4 regions of the Pseudomonas sp. 1L-C-7-B-C1 genome follow, and region 3 is predicted to be linked to each of the others. Evidence: predicted binding sites of a transcription regulator. Region 3 holds the regulator's gene; each other region holds the start of a gene.
What was found. The regulator FliA, encoded in region 3, starts transcription of late flagellar genes. The targets are predictions, from matches to a motif close to CTAAAGTTTNNNNNNNNNNNGCCGNTAA.
Positions count from the first base shown of each region.

Region 1: AC0Z8Z_RS03050 (methyl-accepting chemotaxis protein) is a predicted target of FliA. The motif match lies at 2,365-2,392, and genes of this name have one in related genera.
Region 2: AC0Z8Z_RS00845 (flagellar protein MotY) is a predicted target of FliA. The motif match lies at 1,519-1,546, and genes of this name have one in related genera.
Region 4: AC0Z8Z_RS06105 (methyl-accepting chemotaxis protein) is a predicted target of FliA. The motif match lies at 935-962, and genes of this name have one in related genera.

Region 1 covers NZ_JBXAWH010000001.1:668,850-672,305, forward strand. The annotation lists gene AC0Z8Z_RS03050 (methyl-accepting chemotaxis protein) at 139-2,196, opposite strand; tRNA gene AC0Z8Z_RS03055 (tRNA-Met) at 2,629-2,705, shown strand; gene AC0Z8Z_RS03060 (hypothetical protein) at 3,055-3,399, opposite strand.
Region 2 covers NZ_JBXAWH010000001.1:185,681-189,136, reverse strand. The annotation lists gene rnt (ribonuclease T) at 1-409, opposite strand, end outside; gene pyrC (dihydroorotase) at 406-1,452, opposite strand; gene AC0Z8Z_RS00845 (flagellar protein MotY) at 1,597-2,583, shown strand; gene AC0Z8Z_RS00840 (argininosuccinate synthase) at 2,714-3,456, shown strand, end outside.
Region 3 covers NZ_JBXAWH010000015.1:8,782-12,237, forward strand. The annotation lists gene AC0Z8Z_RS21635 (protein phosphatase CheZ) at 65-853, opposite strand; gene AC0Z8Z_RS21640 (chemotaxis response regulator CheY) at 873-1,247, opposite strand; gene fliA (RNA polymerase sigma factor FliA) at 1,488-2,231, opposite strand; gene fleN (flagellar synthesis regulator FleN) at 2,228-3,061, opposite strand; gene flhF (flagellar biosynthesis GTPase FlhF) at 3,180-3,456, opposite strand, start outside.
Region 4 covers NZ_JBXAWH010000003.1:120,216-123,671, forward strand. The annotation lists gene AC0Z8Z_RS06105 (methyl-accepting chemotaxis protein) at 1-889, opposite strand, end outside; gene AC0Z8Z_RS06110 (cyclophilin-like fold protein) at 1,462-1,986, shown strand; gene AC0Z8Z_RS06115 (PA0061/PA0062 family lipoprotein) at 2,174-2,569, shown strand; gene AC0Z8Z_RS06120 (pyrroloquinoline quinone-dependent dehydrogenase) at 2,662-3,456, opposite strand, start outside.

The DNA of each region.
Region 1 (3,456 bases), on a different contig from region 3:
CCCACGGCTATGGGTATCGAAATACGAAGAGAAGGCGACGAATCTTATACGTCGCCAGCCTTTCGTCTTTCAACCCACGCCGCACGCGCGCGTATGAGGACGTGAACGTCATTCGCACTCATGCCTTGTATGCGCGGCTTACCCCAGCTGGAATCTCGCGGTGTTGTCGCTCAAGGCCCGGCTGCCTTTGGTCAGGGTGTCTGCAGCCTGATTGACCGCACGCGCCCCTTCCAGCAAACGGCCTGCGGCCTGATCCACCTGCTGGATGTTGCCGCTCACCTCATCCGCCGTCGCGGCCTGCTCTTCAACCGCCGTGGCGATCTGCGCCAGCGTGTCAGTGACGATCTGCACCGCGCTGGCAATTTCTTCCAGCCGCTCGCCCAGCCCGGTCACTGACTGCGCGTCACTCACCGCCTGACCACACGCCGCTTCCATCAGGCTGACGGCCTGGCTGACGGTCGAGCGCAAACTGTCCACGGTCCCGGCAATTTGTGCAGTTGAGGCCTGGGTCCGCTGGGACAAACTGCGTACTTCGTCAGCGACCACGGCGAAGCCACGGCCCTGCTCGCCCGCACGCGCCGCCTCGATGGCGGCATTGAGCGCCAGCAGATTGGTCTGTTCGGCGATGCCGCGAATGGTGTCCACCACGGACTGGATCTGTTGCCCCTGCTCACTGACCTTGCCCAGCGCGTTGGCGGTGTCGGTCAGCTTCTGGTTCAACTGCTGAATGCTCGCCGTGGTGCGTTGGCTGTCGCGACTGCTGTCCTCGGCGATGCGTCGGGTGGCCTGGGCACTGCCGGACGCTGCTTCACAGCTGCGGGCGACGCCCATGGACGTCGCGGCCAGCTCGGTGGCCGCCGCCGCAATCTGGCTGATCTGCTGCTGTTGATCTTCGACTTCGTTGAGCGTGCTGCCGGATTGCGCGTTGAGGGTCAGCACCGCAGAGCCCAGCTGCTGGGTTTCGTGATTGACGCCCAACAGACTGGTGCGCAGTTGCACCACCGCAACGTTGAGTGCGGTGCTGATGGCTGCCAGTTCGTCACGCCCTTCAACGGCGACCTCAACGCACAAATTGCCGTCGCGCAGGGACTCGGCCAAGGTCGTAATGCCCTTGGCGCTGCGCTGAATCGACGCCTGGAGGCACATGAAGAGATACAGCGCCGCGAGCGCGAGAATGCTGAAAATCGCGGCCACCGGCACGAACTGCTGAGTGGCTTGTTCATGGTAATAATCGAGCCGGCTGGTGAGTGACGACAGTGACTGCTTGCGCAGGGCCGCCAGTCCGTCGCTGACGTTATCGACGCTGCGTTCGAAAGCGGCCGGGTCGAGCTTGATGCTGCCGCCGAATACACCGTCGTCGAGCACTTTCAACTCGGTATCGAGGCGCTGAAGACTGTCTTCATACTGACGCGTCCAGACCTCCATGCCCGGGTAAGCCTTAGCTTTTAGCGAGCCTACTGCTTTGACCAACTGATCGCGGGCGTCGCCGATGCGACTGCGCAGGTCGCGCATCTGAAGACGGCTCTGCAATGAGAACTGCCCGGACGCGATCGACGACTGGCCGATACTTGCCATGCGCCCTACCCGTTCGACAAGGTCCGGCGCCTGCTGCGTGGCGATTTGCATCAGCAAGTAGGTTTCAAGCCAGGGATCGAGGATCAAACCACTGTCCATGGCGATCTGTTCACGAAGACTCTGCAGCGCCGTGAGCGCGGACGTGAAGCGATCATAACCATCCGGCCACCAGCCGACTGTACGCAGGGAATCTGAATCCATTCCTTTGACTGAGGCTTGCAGCGCTTGATACCGAGTCATGATATCGCCACTGGCGTTCTGCGCCTTTAGCTCATCGCCAAGGGACGCCAGAGTTCGGGTTAACTCAGGGTTGGCAGCATCCAGCGCGTTCATGGCGGCCTTCGCGGCCGGTGTCGGATCCCGAAGAATGTCGACGGCCTTCCAGCGCGCGGCGCGGTTGCGCTGGGCCGTCAGCTGCACATCCAGCGCATCGAGCGCCAAAAGCTGCCGCACGCCGGCCTGCTCTTGAGAAATCACCGCCAGCTTGCTGCGGTAATCCTGCCCGATCATCCACAGGCTGCCCGCGAGCGGCAAGATGAACAGAAAGAAGAGCACCTGAAACTTGCGCGCGAACCCGAGACGTCCGAGCAGGCGGATGCCTGGCGACAAAAGACTCTGCATAGCCGACTACTCCTCACCGACAGACCGCTGCTTGACCCATGATGATCACAGCGCTGCCTTACATTCTTACCGGCAAAATGCCATGTCTATGTTTAGAAAACGATAACCGCCCATCTTCGATGCAAAGAGCGGGGTTGGGCTTATCGAGATCTGCTGCCGCTTTCATCTATAGCGGCAGCGATGCGGCAGGCATAAGCAAGAACCGGACCGATAGCACGAAGCCATCAAACCGGGCACCTGATCGAGGACAGTGCAGGGTGCATGCGCGAAAGTGGGGCAAAAGCACTCAGCGTGGGGAGTAAAACTGTCACCGCCGTGCAGGGATGAACAAAGGCTGAAGAGCCGGGAGGCTAACCGATTGATCACGTGGATAAATTTTTTAGAAGAGACGCTTGACACATATCCGATCTGAGCGAATAATGCGCGCCACTTGGCTACATAGCTCAGTTGGTTAGAGCATAGCATTCATAATGCTGGGGTCCGGGGTTCAAGTCCCTGTGTAGCCACCAAGTACCTCAACAAAGCCCGCCTTGTGCGGGCTTTGTTGTTTCTGGTGTTCCGTGGCTAATGTGGGATCCCAAATCGCCGATACCCCTGTACTGCATCTCGCAGTGCACGGAGGCAATATGAAGAAGATAGCTATCGCTGGACTGGTCGCTCTGCTTTCAATCGTTTCTCTCTCCGCATCGGCGTGTCCGAAAGGCACGCACCCATCTGGCGGAACGGGGTCACACCACAAAGGCGGGACCTGCGTTTAAGACTAGCCCGGCAAGCGCCGGGCTGTTTCAGGTCCGGGTGTCGGCCTTCCAGGCTATATGCAATACCGCCTCGCCCCCGGTTCATTCGCAGAAACCCACCTCAAGCAGCCCGAAACGCCCAGACTACTTCCACCAATCGGGCAGCGATCAGCAAGTACACCAGCGACACCAGAATCTGAATCGCCACGTGATAGCGCAACTTGCCGAGGCGGCGAATGCCGTCGCTGACGTTCAGGAACATCAGCACGGCGGACACGCCAATCAGCCCCCATCCGGTAGCGCCAGATACCAGCACGCCGATGAACTGGTGGTAATCAGCCCTCAACGCACTGGTGCCCGCCGCGAACAACAGCGCGCACACCAGCAGGTTTTTGATGTTGTCGAAGATTTGCGTGCTGAGGTCGTTTTCCAGCAAATCGATGTAGCGCGCCCAGATTTTTCGCATGGCCTGACGCCTGTGGGTCGATGAACTCATAGCGTAGCGCGCATGGGGCGGGATGCC
Region 2 (3,456 bases), on a different contig from region 3:
AGCTGGCATTGTGACCGACCAGAATGGCGCGCTTGCAGCCGTTGGCCTTCAGTGCCTTGCGGATGCCGCGGAAGATGTCCGTCAGCGCCGTTTCTTCACTCACGGCCATGCGCAGCGGATGATCCAGCTTGATGCCGGTGAACTCCAGCGCCGCCGCTTCGACATTGGCGCCTTCGAAGGGCTCAACACGGAAGAAATACGTGTGGTCCGGAAAGACAAAGCCTTTCTCGTCCATGCCAATCGTCGTCGCTGCGATTTCCAGCAACGCATCGGTGGCGCAGTTGAATCCGCCTGTTTCTACGTCAACGACCACAGGCAGGTAACCGCGAAAACGGGCAGCCATCGGGTGCCGGGACCCTGTACCGCCACCGGAGCCTTCTTGCTCGTCTTCATAATGTTCTTCACTCACGCGTGTTGCTCCAGCAGACGCCAGCGCAGTTTTTCACCGGCGCGCAGCGGGATGACAGAAAGCTCGCCAAACGGCAGGCTGGCCGGGGCCGTCCACTCGTCACGAACCAGGGTAATAGTGTCGGTGTTGGTCGGCAGGCCATAGAACGCCGGGCCGTGCAGACTGGCGAAACCTTCCAGTTTGTCCAGCGCGTTGCGTGATTCGAATGCCTCGGCGTAAAGCTCGATGGCGGCAAACGCGGTATAGCAGCCGGCGCAACCGCACGCCGCTTCTTTCGCGTGCTGCGCATGGGGCGCGGAGTCCGTGCCGAGGAAGAACTTGCTGTTGCCGCTGGTGGCGGCATCCAGCAGGGCGACCTGGTGGGTATTGCGCTTGAGAATCGGCAGGCAATAGAAGTGAGGGCGAATGCCGCCCACCAGCATATGGTTGCGGTTGTACAGCAAATGGTGGGCAGTGATGGTTGCGCCCACATTGGCCGACGCTTCACTGACGAACTGCACGGCATCCGCGGTAGTGATGTGTTCGAACACCACTTTCAGCGTCGGAAAACGCTCGACGACACGACGCATGTGCTCGTCGATAAAAATCTTTTCGCGGTCGAATACGTCGATGTCGCCGCGGGTCACTTCGCCGTGGATGAGCAGCGGCAGGCCTACCTCGGCCATCGCCTCGAGTACCGGGAATATCTTGTCGACGCTGGTCACGCCCGAATCGGAATTAGTAGTGGCGCCTGCCGGGTACAACTTGGCGGCGTAGACGAAACCACTGGCCTTCGCGGCGCGAATTTCTTCGGGCTGCGTCAGGTCGGTGAGGTAGAGCACCATCAGCGGCTCGAAACGGCTGCCTTGCGGGCGCGCGGCGAGGATGCGCTGACGATAGGCGTCTGCTTGCTCTGCGTTGCGTACCGGCGGCACGAGGTTCGGCATGATGATCGCGCGGCCAAAAGTGCGCGCTACGTCGGCGACGGTGTGGGGCAAAACAGCGCCATCTCGAAGATGGATGTGCCAGTCGTCGGGGCGCAGGAGGGTCAGGCGTTCGGACATTGGGGATTCCAGGCGGGTCAAACTCGCTGGGAATGCTACCGGAAAAGACTCCTCCAGGCACTCGCTATCAAGTTTTGCGGGAAGTTACCGATAGCCACGTGTAAGTCATAAATCTTGTTACACGTGAATTTAGTGGAGCCTCCCGTGCGCCAGCGATATCTAGCCCTGCTCAGCGCGTTTGCCAGCCTGCCGGCCATGGCGCTCACTTTCCAGACGCGTCTGGAGAATATTGAGTGGAAGGTGGAAGGCGATCAGTTCGAATGCAGACTGACTCAACCTATCGCCGATTTCGGTGCGGGCGAGTTCGTGCGGCGCGCGGGCGAACAGCCGACGTTTCGCTTGAAAGCAAATGGCTACAGTCTGGCATCCGGGTCGGCCATGTTGATTGCCGCCGCGGCGCCGTGGCAGCCGGGGCGCAGCGATCTCAATCTTGGCGCGGTAAAAGTCAGCAGCGGCGAGATTCCTTTCAATACCAATCAGGCCCAGGCCACGCGATTGATCGCGGGCCTGATGGAAGGGCGCAGTCCGGTGATTCGTCACTCACTGCGCGATGGCGGGGGCGCCATGGAAGTCCGCCTGCTGCCGGTCAAATTCAGCAAGGCCTACGGCGATTTTCAAGTGTGTACGGCGAAGCTGTTGCCGATGAATTTCGAACAGGTGCGGCAATCCGAGATCGGCTTCCCCGGCGGCGGCATCGAGTTGGATGCGTCCGCCAAGCGCAAGCTGGACACCGTGCTGGCTTATATGAAGGCCGATCCGACGGTCAATCACGTCGAACTGGACGGTCACTCCGATAACAGCGGCAACCGGTTGACCAACCGTGATCTGTCGCGGCGCCGTGCGCTGTCGGTCATGGACTACCTTAAAGCCCAGGGCATCCCGGAAGAACAGATCACCCTGCGCTTCCACGGCGAGCAGTACCCGCTGGCGCCTAACACCAACAACGCCAACCGCGCGCGCAACCGCCGAGTGAACATCCACCTGGAGCGTGTGGCGCAGCAGACTCCAGCCGTGCCGCCGGCTGCTGCACCTGCTCCGATACCAGCCCCGGTGCCTGCGCCTGCCGCAGCCCCAACCCCTGGCGCTGCGCCTGTTACAGCGGCAAGTGCGGCCCCCACCAAGGCCTCTTGACCAAGGGCGGTAAAGTCGTCTGACTGACAGAATCTGTCGCTTTGCCGTCAGAAGCTGTCGCGACACTGTAAATTCCCGCGCGTGATCGGTAGACTCGTCGGTTTTCCGTACAACGCGTTGGAGTGATGGCATGGCGGACGTAAACAAGGTAGTTCTCGCGTATTCCGGTGGCCTGGATACTTCGGTAATCCTCAAGTGGCTGCAAGATACGTACAACTGCGAGGTGGTGACCTTCACCGCTGACCTGGGTCAGGGCGAAGAAGTCGAGCCAGCACGCGCCAAGGCGCAAGCCATGGGCGTCAAGGAAATCTACATCGACGACCTGCGCGAAGAATTCGTGCGTGATTTCGTGTTCCCGATGTTCCGCGCCAACACCGTCTACGAAGGCGAGTACCTGCTGGGTACTTCCATCGCGCGTCCCCTGATCGCCAAACGACTGATCGAAATCGCCAACGAAACTGGCGCTGACGCCATTTCTCACGGCGCCACCGGCAAAGGCAACGACCAGGTTCGCTTCGAACTGGGTGCTTATGCGCTCAAGCCTGGTGTGAAAGTCATTGCGCCATGGCGTGAGTGGGACCTGCTGTCCCGCGAGAAGCTGATGGACTACGCCGAGAAGCACGCCATCCCGATCGAGCGTCACGGCAAGAAAAAATCCCCGTACTCCATGGACGCCAACCTGCTGCACATCTCCTATGAAGGCGGCGTGCTGGAAGACACCTGGACCGAGCACGAAGAAGACATGTGGCGGTGGACAGTGTCGCCGGAAAACGCGCCGGACAAGCCGCAGTACCTGGAGCTGACCTACCGCAACGGCGACATCGTGGCGCTGGACGGCGTTGAGATGACTCCGGCCACCGTACTCGCCACCTT
Region 3 (3,456 bases):
ATTGGCGCGCGGGTCCAGCAGCCACTTTCACAGAAAACCTGAAGTCCGAAACAGAGTGACCGAATCAGAATCCGAGGCTGGATAGCAGATCGTCAACATCATCCTGTCCGGATACAACGTCTTCACGTTTATCGGCATGAATCTGCGGACCTTCACCCTTGGAGTGAAGTTTTTCTTGTTCTTTTTGCTGACGGAACACTTCCTGGTCGTGCTCGATGCCCGCGAAGCGGTCCACCTGGCTCGCCATGAGCACCAGCTTGAGCAGGTTGCGCTCGACTTCGGTGACCAGCGTGGTCACGCGCTTGATTACCTGACCGGTGAGGTCCTGGTAATCCTGGGCCAGCAGAATGTCGTTCAGATGCGCAGAGACCTCGGTGGTCTCCTTCTCGCTGCGGGTCAGGAACACATCGACGCGGCGGGCCAGATCACGAAACTCTTCGGCGCTGATCTCGCGGCGCATGAAGCGTCCCCAATCGGCGCTCAACGACTTGGCGTCGTCAGTCAGCCCGTGCATTAGCGGCGTGCTCAGCTCCACCAGGTCCATCGTCCGGTTGGCCGCGTTTTCGGTCAGCCTGACCACGTACGACAGCCGCTCGGTGGCGTCGGTGATCTGGGAGACCTCCTCGGCCTGCGGCATGTTCGGGTCGATCTGGAAGTTGACGATCGCGCTGTGCAGCTCGCGCGTCAATTTGCCGACTTCCTGATACAGGCCACGGTCGCGGGTCTGGTTAAGCTCATGGATCAGTTGCACGGCGTCGCCGAACTTGCCTTTTTCAAGGCTCGCGACCAGCTCTTGTGCGTGTTTCTTCAGGGTTGACTCAAAGTCACCCATTGTCGAATCTTTGGAATCCATAGCGCCCTCGCAGCGGACATCAGCTATTGACGCGCTCGAATATCTTTTCGATTTTCTCTTTGAGCACTTGCGCGGTGAACGGCTTCACCACGTAGCCGTTCACACCGGCCTGAGCGGCTTCGATGATCTGCTCACGCTTGGCTTCGGCAGTGACCATCAGCACCGGCAGGCTGCGCAGACGCTCGTCGGCACGCACCTGACGCAACAGGTCGATGCCGGACATGCCCGGCATGTTCCAGTCAGTGACGAGGAAGTCAAAGGCGCCGCTTTGCAGCATCGGCAATGCGGTGAGTCCGTCATCAGCTTCGGCCGTGTTGGTGAACCCAAGGTCACGCAACAGGTTTTTTATGATCCGCCGCATCGTTGAGAAGTCATCAACGATGAGGATTTTCATGTTCTTGTCCAATTCGACCTCCAAGCAGTCTTTAACGCGTTCAGCACCTGAACGCGCATTCAATCAATACCGGCTGCGCCGAACATGAAAAGGGGTGGAATCGACCGGGACGAGCGCAGCGAAACCGGATCATCCACGACCCGGTTCGACCGACTCCTGCCATGTCTCTTTTGCTTCCCGCTCACGTCCTGCACAGCCGGTCTTACAAGCAACACGCAGGCCTCGCGGCCCGCGCCTGATTCAGGAACGTGCGCGCCACTCGCCAAGGCGACCGCGCAACCGCGCCGCGCATTGACTGTGCAGCTGGCTGACCCGCGACTCGCTGACACCCAGAACCTCACCGATTTCCTTGAGGTTCAGCTCTTCGTCGTAATACAGCGACAACACCAGGCGTTCACGTTCCGGCAAGTTGGCAATGGCCTCGGCCAGCGCAGCCTGGAAGCGCTCGTCTTCCAGATCCCGCGACGGTTCCAGGGACTGGCTTGCGCCGTCCTCGTGCAGCCCTTCGTGTTCGCCGTCCTGCAACAGGTCGTCGAAACTGAACAGTCGGCTGCCCAGGGTATCGTTCAGAATCCCGTAATAATCGTCGAGACTCATTTCAAGTTCGGCAGCAACCTCGTGATCTTTAGCGTCACGGCCGGTTTTTGCTTCGATTGAACGAATCGCGTCACTGACCATGCGCGTATTGCGGTGGACCGAGCGCGGTGCCCAGTCCCCCTTGCGCACTTCGTCGAGCATCGCGCCACGGATACGAATACCCGCGTACGTCTCGAAACTGGCCCCTTTGGTGGAGTCGTATTTGGTCGAGACCTCGAGCAAGCCAATCATGCCCGCCTGGATCAAATCCTCGACCTGCACGCTGGCCGGCAGACGCGCCAGCAAGTGGTAGGCGATTCGTTTGACCAGCGGGGCATAACGCTCGATCAGCTCATACTGGGAGTCTTTGGACGATTTGCTGTACATGCGATAGCCACTTGCTGTCATGAGACGGGCCCTGCGCTGGTTTGATGCACGAGGCGTTCTACGAAAAATTCCAGGTGACCGCGCGGGTTCGCCGGCAGCGGCCAGGTGTCGACTTTCTGTGCGATGGCCTTGAACGCCAGCGCGCATTTAGAACGCGGAAACGCTTCGTACACGGCGCGCTGCTTCTGCACGGCCTTGCGTACGCATTCGTCGTACGGCACGGCGCCTACATACTGCAGGGCCACGTCGAGAAAGCGGTCGGTGACCTTGGTCAGCTTGGCGAAGAGGTTGCGCCCTTCCTGCGGGCTCTGGGCCATGTTGGCCAGGACGCGGAAGCGGTTCATGCCGTAATCGCGGTTGAGCAGTTTGATCAGGGCGTAGGCGTCCGTGATCGACGTGGGCTCGTCGCACACCACCAGCAGCACTTCCTGGGCGGCGCGCACGAAGCTCACCACCGACTCGCCGATGCCGGCGGCGGTATCGATGACCAGCACGTCGAGGTTGTCGCCGATGTCACTGAACGCCTGAATCAGCCCGGCGTGTTGCGCCGGGGTCAGGTGGACCATGCTCTGGGTGCCCGACGCCGCCGGCACGATGCGGACGCCGCCCGGGCCTTGCAGCAGGACATCGCGGAGCTCGCACCGCCCTTCGATGACGTCAGCCAGGGTGCGTTTGGGGGTCAGCCCCAACAATACGTCGACGTTGGCCAGACCCAGATCGGCGTCCAGCAGCATGACGCGACGTCCCAGCTCGGCCAGCGCCAGTGAAAGATTCACTGAAACGTTGGTCTTGCCTACGCCACCTTTGCCACCGGTCACCGCGATAACCTGTACGGGATGCATGCTGCCCATGTTAATTGTTTACCTTGTCTTGCTTAGACCTAAGCCACATGTCGGGCTGCACGTTCAGTGTCTGAACAATGCCTGGCAGACCATCGATGCAGGAAAATTCCACTGTCATTTTCTTCACCTAGCCCGCGCGCTTGCCGGTGCTGTGATAAAGATCCGCAAACATATCCGCCATCGCTTCCTCGCTTGGCTCCTCCTGCATCTGCACACTGACAGCCCGGCTCACCAACTGGTGCCGACGCGGCAAATGCAGATCATCCGGTATCCGTGGGCCATCGGTCAGATAGGCCACAGGCAGTTCGTGTGTCACGGCCAGGCTGAGCACTTCGCCCAGGTTGGCCGTTTCGTCGAGCTTGGTCAGGATGCACCCGGCCAGGCCGCAACGTTTATAACTGTGG
Region 4 (3,456 bases), on a different contig from region 3:
AGCGCTCGAGCACGACTTGAATGCTGTTTTCTGACGCCGCCACCGATTGGCTGTCCTGATCGGCGCTGCTCGATGCGGCGTGCACCAACTGGGTGATGCCGTTATTGATGATGTCGACCTTGGCCGACATCTGCTGGCCGGTTTCACTGGATTTGCTCGACAGGCTGCGCACTGCGTCGGCCACCACGGCAAAGCCGCGACCGGCTTCACCGGCACGCGCCGCTTCAATGGCTGCGTTGAGGGCCAGGAGGTTTGTCTGCGCGGCGATCGCCGCTACGTCCGCGGCCATGGTGCGCAGTTCGCCGGTGTAGGCCGTGAGGCCGCGCACCTGGGCCAGGGTCTGGTCACGGCTGGTCTGAGCGGCCTTGAGCGAATTGATCACTTGGCTTAAATCGCTTTCGCTGAGGGACAGCACTTCAAGCGCCCCGTCTGCGGTTTGCCCGTCGAGTTCGCCAGCAGCGCGCTGGGACGCCTGAACCGTTTCCTGCAATCGCGCGGCGATGCCGATGAACCGGTTGGTCAGATTCACAATCGCTTCTTCGGTCTGATACCGAGAGCTTTCCACTTGCCGGGCCCAGATCGGCATGGCGCCCAGCAACACCTCATTGAGTTGTACGGCCGAGGTCATGCCGTTGCTCGCCGCGTCCGCCTCTGACTGCTCCGCCTGCGCCCGAGCCGTGGCTCGCAGCACCACGTTACGCTGGGAAGCAGCACTCCAGGCACCTGCGCCGAGGCCGATCAGAACCAGCGCTGCGCACGCGATGAGGTTGGGGAGAGAGGTTGACTGGGCGAGTATCCATGCAACGGCAGGCACGACCGGAATCAAAGCGAACCAGAGAACACGCGGATGAAGAGAAGGGGCAATGCGAATGGATTGACGCTGGGTCATGGGTTCGATCCTTGAACAAACTTGCTTATGTAACTGACATCACGGTTATCTGCCCAGTGCGTCACAACTTGAGTCATCCCCCTCTGCCTTCCGTCCGGTTTATGACCGTCGCGTGACGCTGAAGATGCCTGCGCTCCTTGTAACCGCCGGCCACGATGACCCGATTGAGAGTAATTCCAACGTGCAAAATCGTAGACTTTTTTGTTGCGGCACGATGCGCGGAGTGTCCGAACTCCCTGCTATCGCATTGGCAGGATGATGGGATGAGGGCCCGGCAAAGATCGACCATCGTCAACATCCTGATTAAGACTTATATAAAAGTCTGGAGATTGAAACGCGCTTCCCCGGGCAACTGGCGAGCCCTGCCCTGCAACTTTCCGGCATTGGTGAAGTTTGTTCATAAAAGCATTCTGGAGAGCCGTATGGTTCAGGCCAATACCCCGACGTAGAGTGTTGTGACGGCAGGTATCCGATGGGGATTGGACGCGAAAGCAATGAGATCGCTGACCACTTACTCCATCACGGCTGATTAACTTTCTCCGAATCACCCTACTGCATAAGGTGCCCACAGGATGCGCGACAAACGATTCGCCCTATTCACCCAAGCTCATGTCGGGGGCGCGAGGGAACTGACGCGGGCCTTCGGAATGCTGTTGGGCCTGACAGCGTTGAGCGACAGCAATGCCTCGCCTGCGACCCCCGTGGGCCCTGCTCCCGCGGCCACGTCAGCCACCACGCAGCTTCCAGCATCCCGTATCTGGATGACGGTTCGCGACACGCGCTTCGCGATCACCCTGGCGGATACACAAGCGGCACGGGCATTTGCCGCCCTGCTCCCATTCTCCATCGACATGCCTGATCTGAACAACAACGAGAAACACGCCGAACTGCCGACATCGCTGCCGACAAGTACGATTCGCCCCGGCACGATCCACAGCGGCGATCTGATGCTGTACGGGTCACGCACGCTGGTCGCGTTCTACGCTACTTTCTCATCGCCCTATTCCTACACTCGTTTGGGCCGCATCGACAATGCCGCCGAACTGGCCCGCGTCTTTGGCAGCGATGCAGTACGCATCACTTTTTCAAAACAATAACGTCAGACGATTTTTCTCAAACGGCTGCGCTTTTTGACGGCCCACCGGTGGATATCGTTTTTATAACGAAAGCACTCACGTTGCGATTCTTGAGTGACGGCGCCTGCCGTCATGTCGAGCGCCGCGGGCGAAGCGTTGTGCGCGTTAAATATTTAAAGACATTAACCAATTAATGAACGGCCATCCCATGAAATTACCTACTTTTGCGACAACCTTAGTGTCTGTCGCGGTCATAGCCGGCTGTACCACTGGAACACCGCGCGCTGAACCTGGAAAGTCCATCGTCCACATTGAGGCCCACGCAGGAGACGACATGATCGCAAGACGTCTCAACGGAAATCAGGTCAACAGTTTGAATCACATCATTGTTTCGCCAGGCAGGCATTCGATGGAACTGGGGATTGTGATGATCGGGTATCAGAACAGTCATCGTCGCTGCACGGCAACGCTGGACTACGACGGATTTGCGGCCGATGAGCGCTACACGTTGGTACAGAGCCGAGCGGATGCAGAGGTCACGGTGTCGCTGCTGGACAGTCGAGGCGTTGCGGTGGCTCAAGCCGGCAAGGTGCCTTGCCTTTAATCAGCCAATCCAGCCAATCGGTCCGGCAGGCACTAGGAACTGAACCCGTCGAGCGTGGCACCCAGCAAATGTGTGGGTGCCACGCTGCCGTTTCAGGGTTTGGGCGCCGGCAATGCGAACGCCACAATCGTGTTGCTCAGCCGCGTTTTGAGCGACTTCTTGCCCCCTGCCGCAATCACCACGAACTGCCTGCCGCTGTGGGGGCCGATATAAGTCACGGGGCTCGCATTGCCTGCGCCCGGCAGCCGCGCCGACCAGAGCTCTTCACCGCTGTGCACATCCAGTGCGCGAATCGTGCGTTCGGCGGTCGCTGCAATGAAGATCAGACCACTGCGGGTGCTGACCGAGCCGCCGGTCATCGGCGTACCCACCGTCACGGGCAACATCGACGGGATGCCCAGCGGGCCGGTGTCTCTTGCCGTCCCCAGCGGTCTGGACCAGAGCAGTTTGCCGCTGGCCAGGTCCACTGCCGAAATCAGTCCCCACGGCGGCGCATTGCAGGGCGTGCCGAGTACGGACAGGAAAGTGGTGCCGTACGCGCCGTAAGGCGTGTTGAGCATGGGCCGCTGGGCATCACCGCCCGGGCTCTGGCCGTCCGACAGCCTGAACTTGCGTTTAACCGCCTCCTCCCGGCTGACCAGTTCGACGCGGTCCACCATTCGCAGCCAGTTGACGACCATCACGCCATGGTCGAGGTCCACCGACACACCGCCCCAATTGATCCCTCCGGCCGAACCTGGCGCGATCAGCACGGGCTTGCCCAGGGTAATCGGCGTCATGTGCCCCTCGTAGCGAGACTGGCGAAACTGAATCCGGCACAGCATCTGGTCCAGCGGGGTAATGCCCCACATGTCACGTTCCTGCAGCGTCGGCTGGCGAAACGCCGG